One region of the Virgibacillus alimentarius genome, then DNA from elsewhere that is predicted to be linked to it. Evidence: predicted binding sites of a transcription regulator. Region 1 holds the regulator's gene; the other holds the start of a gene.
What was found. The regulator NrdR, encoded in region 1, represses ribonucleotide reductase genes. The targets are predictions, from matches to a motif close to AACACNATATATNGTGTT.
Positions count from the first base shown of each region.

Region 2: J2Z81_RS02115 (vitamin B12-dependent ribonucleotide reductase) is a predicted target of NrdR. The motif match lies at 1,059-1,076, and genes of this name have one in related genera.

Region 1 covers NZ_JAGIKX010000029.1:28,054-30,266, forward strand. Annotated here, with positions in the region: gene J2Z81_RS12625 (glyceraldehyde-3-phosphate dehydrogenase) at 1-717, shown strand, start outside; gene nrdR (transcriptional regulator NrdR) at 898-1,368, shown strand; gene J2Z81_RS12635 (replication initiation and membrane attachment family protein) at 1,431-2,213, shown strand, end outside.
Region 2 covers NZ_JAGIKX010000002.1:6,840-9,052, reverse strand. Annotated here, with positions in the region: gene gcvPB (aminomethyl-transferring glycine dehydrogenase subunit GcvPB) at 1-432, shown strand, start outside; gene J2Z81_RS02120 (rhodanese-like domain-containing protein) at 510-878, opposite strand; gene J2Z81_RS02115 (vitamin B12-dependent ribonucleotide reductase) at 1,203-2,213, shown strand, end outside.

The DNA.
Region 1 (2,213 bases):
AAGAAAGATGCTGGCCTACATTTACAAGCAGGTGCAAAAAAGGTAGTCATTACAGCACCTGGAAAACAAGTTGACAAAACAATTGTAATGGGGGTTAACCAGGAAACTTATCAGCCTGAAGAAGATGATATTGTATCAAATGCATCTTGTACTACGAATTGTTTAGCCCCAGTGGTAAAGGTATTAGATGATAACTTTAATATTGTCAATGGTTTAATGACAACTGTTCATGCATTTACAAATGACCAAAAGAATTTAGACAATCCACATAAAGACTTACGTCGTGCAAGAGGATGTACACAATCAATTATTCCAACATCTACAGGGGCTGCAAAGGCACTAGGTGAAGTTTTACCTCATTTAAATGGGAAATTGCATGGGATGGCCTTACGTGTCCCAACGCCTAATGTTTCATTAGTGGATTTGGTTATTGATGTTGAAAAGGATGTAACAACGGATATGGTTAATGACGCATTGAAGCAAGCATCCAATAATGAATTACATGGAATTATCAAATATAGTGATGAACCGCTCGTATCCATTGATTACACAACTACGGATTATTCTGCAATCATAGATGGTTTATCTACACTTGTAATGGGAGATAATAAATTAAAAGTGTTAGCATGGTATGATAATGAGTGGGGTTATTCAAAGCGCGTAGTTGATTTAACGAAATATGTAGGAAGTTACCTACGTGAAAAAGTGAATATTTAAAAAGTATAAGTTTAGAAAATGATTGCTTTTCTTGGGTTTATTCAAGATTTGCAATCATTTTCTTATTAGTGGATTTAAATAAAACATGTTAAAATAAAAGGTATATCTTTAAATAAAATAGTCCTTGTTTGAAAAAATATATACATAGTAATTTTCCTTATAAAAGGGGGGATAGCAGGTATGAAGTGTACAAATTGCCAGTTTAAGAGTACTAGAGTATTGGATTCGAGACCAATCGAAGAGGGACAATCCATTCGGAGACGAAGGGAATGTGAGCGATGTGGTTTTCGATTTACAACATTTGAACGGATTGAAGAAATACCATTAATCGTAGTAAAAAAAGACGGAGCCCGTCAGGAATTCAGCAGAGAAAAATTAGTTCGTGGTTTAATAAAGGCTTGTGAAAAACGTCCAGTTCCTATGGAAAAAATTGAGGCAATTGCCCTTGACGTAGAAAAAGAAGTACGTAATACTGGTTGTTCGGAAATAGATAGTAAAGATATAGGCGAAATGGTCATGAATCGTCTGTCTGATGTTGATGAAGTGGCCTATGTTCGTTTTGCCTCCGTTTATCGTCAATTTAAAGATCTGAGTGTGTTTTTAGATGAGCTAAAAGATTTAATTAATACTACAGATAACGGTAATACCTAATACCAATTGTTTTTTGAACGGTTTTACTTTTTAGTAGAGCTTAAAGGAAGGATTAATATTAAATGAATTATATAGGGAAAATTTTACCTGTTGATGGGTATTATGTTTTATTAAAAGGGAATCTTGCAATCGATTATACCAAATCGCTAACCCATTTATATCAACCTTTAATTGGCATGCAGGCTGTTATATTATATCAAACGTTATTACATGAAATAGAGCTTCAATCTAATGAAGAACCACAAACACATCATACATTAATGAATTATTTAAACATTCCATTGGATGCAATTTACCAAGCAAGACTTAGGCTAGAAGGTATTGGTTTGCTAAAAACGTATCAAACGGATAAAAATAAATATACGTATATTTTACAAAGCCCTTTTTCCCCACAAGAATTTTTTAGTGATGGAATGCTATCCGAGCTCTTATACCATCATGTTGGAGAGATGAAGTTTAGCCATCTTAAAAGGCACTATGCTCGCTGTCACATGCATGATTATGGGAAAAACATCACCGTATCGTTTGAAGATGTATATCAAACATTTTATCCATCTTTCGAAAGTAAAAAGCCGATAGCAGATAATCAAATAGAACAGTCTCCTAGAATAAGTAATATTGATTTTACTTGGATTGAACAAATGTTAAAGCAACGTATGATTCCTGTGAAAAAAATATTAACTAAAAGTAATAGAAAATTGATTTCACAGATGAGGCTTCTGTATGATTTAGCAACACATGAAATAGAAAAAGCTATTTTATGGGCACTTACAGATGAAAATATATTGGATCCCGAAGAATTCAAAGCAGCATGTCAAGATTTGTTTAAAACACAGCAAAATAAT
Region 2 (2,213 bases), on a different contig from region 1:
ATGGGTGCTGAAGGCCTTAAAAAGGTAAGTGAGTATGCTGTGCTAAACGCAAATTATATGATGCGCAAGTTGGAAAAAGAATATGACCTGCCATTTACCCAGCATTGTAAACATGAATTTGTTTTATCTGGTAAAAAACAGAAAAAATTGGGGGTACGTACGTTAGATATAGCGAAGCGACTGCTAGATTATGGCTATCATCCTCCAACCATCTATTTCCCATTGAACGTGGAAGAAGCACTTATGGTTGAGCCTACAGAAACAGAATCTAAAGAGACATTAGATGGTTTCATCGATACGATGTTGTCTATTTCAGAAGAAGTCGAAAAGGAGCCTGAATTAGTTCAAGAAGCCCCTCATAATACAATTGTTAAACGAATGGACGAAACTACAGCAGCAAGAAAACCTGTTTTGCGCTATTATGAAGAGTAATATTATAAAAAAGAACGACTCAGACGGTCTGGTCTTAAGTGTCTGAGTCGTTCTTTTCTATATCTAAAATGGTATTTTTAATTTTTTATTTTTCCTGTCCATTTTTTAAAGCCGCCTTTTAATTGATTGATATCTTGATATCCTTTTTTATGAAGGAGTTGAGCTGCTCTCGCCGATCTAGTAGTACCTTGGCAATATAGATAAACAGGTTTATCTGGCCGTATTTCCACAAGTCGTTGACGCATTTGAGTAACGGGTATATTTCTTGCTCCAAGAATGTGTCCTTTCTCAAACTCTTGCGGCTCTCTTACATCAATTAATTGCGCTTTTCGATATCCTTTTCGAAATTGTTCTTCAGTTAAAGTTTTCAAAAATGTGCCTTGTCGAAAGTATCGAAATATACCTATTGCAAGTAAAACAACAAGGACTAAAATAACATATTTCATAATAATTCCACCGTCTTTCTCTTTTCTACTAACTCTATTATAGGAGGTATATGTTATATTTTCAAAGTATTTTCTCTCCCAGATTTAATAAGATACGAAATAAAATATTGTACTTATAAAAGAGTGTCGAACAATGTCTAATATGTTTACATATAAACAGTAAATTGAACTCTTTCCACCAATACTATATATGGTATTTCTAATTCATTTGTGCACAATATATTGTTTTAATATTTTTTAATATGGTATGGTGTTAGTAACACAATAAACCAAAATCTAATTTACTTTTGAAAATGAAAAGGAGCGATCATATTGTCGTCTACTATGGGGACAAATAAACAGATCGATGTACAAAAACTTAATGAAGATATTAAATTGTTTCCACAAGTCTATCCGATAACACAAGATATGAAGCTAACATATAAGGGAGTTTCTAGATTAGTGATGCTTGATCGGTATTCCTTTACAGATATTGAACAGAAAACATTAAAAAAAGGGGATTTTGTTGTATTAACAGTTAAGTCAGACCCATCATTTCCAACTCGCGGAACGGGTTTTATCCAGTCGATTGATTGGGAAAATAAACAAGCGGATATAGCAGTAGATCAAGACTTTTTGTCTGCATTAGATAGTGAAGAAGAAATAAACAAAGGTGTCGTAACTAGAACGCTAGATGTCATTGATAAACCATTAGAAATTTTTTATGAACAAATCGCTCGACGAAATGCAGCTGATTTATCAAAGGTAGAGCAAACCAAAGAGAATCAAGGAGAGTGGTTTAATAAGTTTATTCAAGAACTAACCAGTTTAAACTTTATTCCAGCAGGTAGAGTATTGTATGGGGCTGGTTCAAAAAAAGATGTAACCTATTTTAATTGCTACGTTATGCCTTACATTCAAGATTCGCGTGAGGGTATTTCCGATCACAGGAAACAAGTCATGGAGATTATGAGTCGAGGTGGCGGTGTTGGTACAAATGGTTCAACATTAAGACCGAGAAACACATTAGCAAGGGGGGTAAACGGAAAATCATCCGGTTCAGTATCATGGTTAGATGACCTTGCTAAATTAACGCATTTAGTTGAACAGGGTGGGTCACGACGTGGCGCGCAAATGATAATGCTAGTCGATTCACATCCTGATATCATCGAATTTATTATTTCAAAAATGCAAAATCCAAGAATTCTTCGCTATTTAATCGAAAATACAGAAGATGAACAAATAAAAAAGCTGGCTAAAGAAAAACTAAAATTTACCCCTTTAACAGAAACAGAAATTGAATTATACCAAGGAGTCGTGAACTATAAAAACATGTCGGGTCTTGGGGGCTTTACA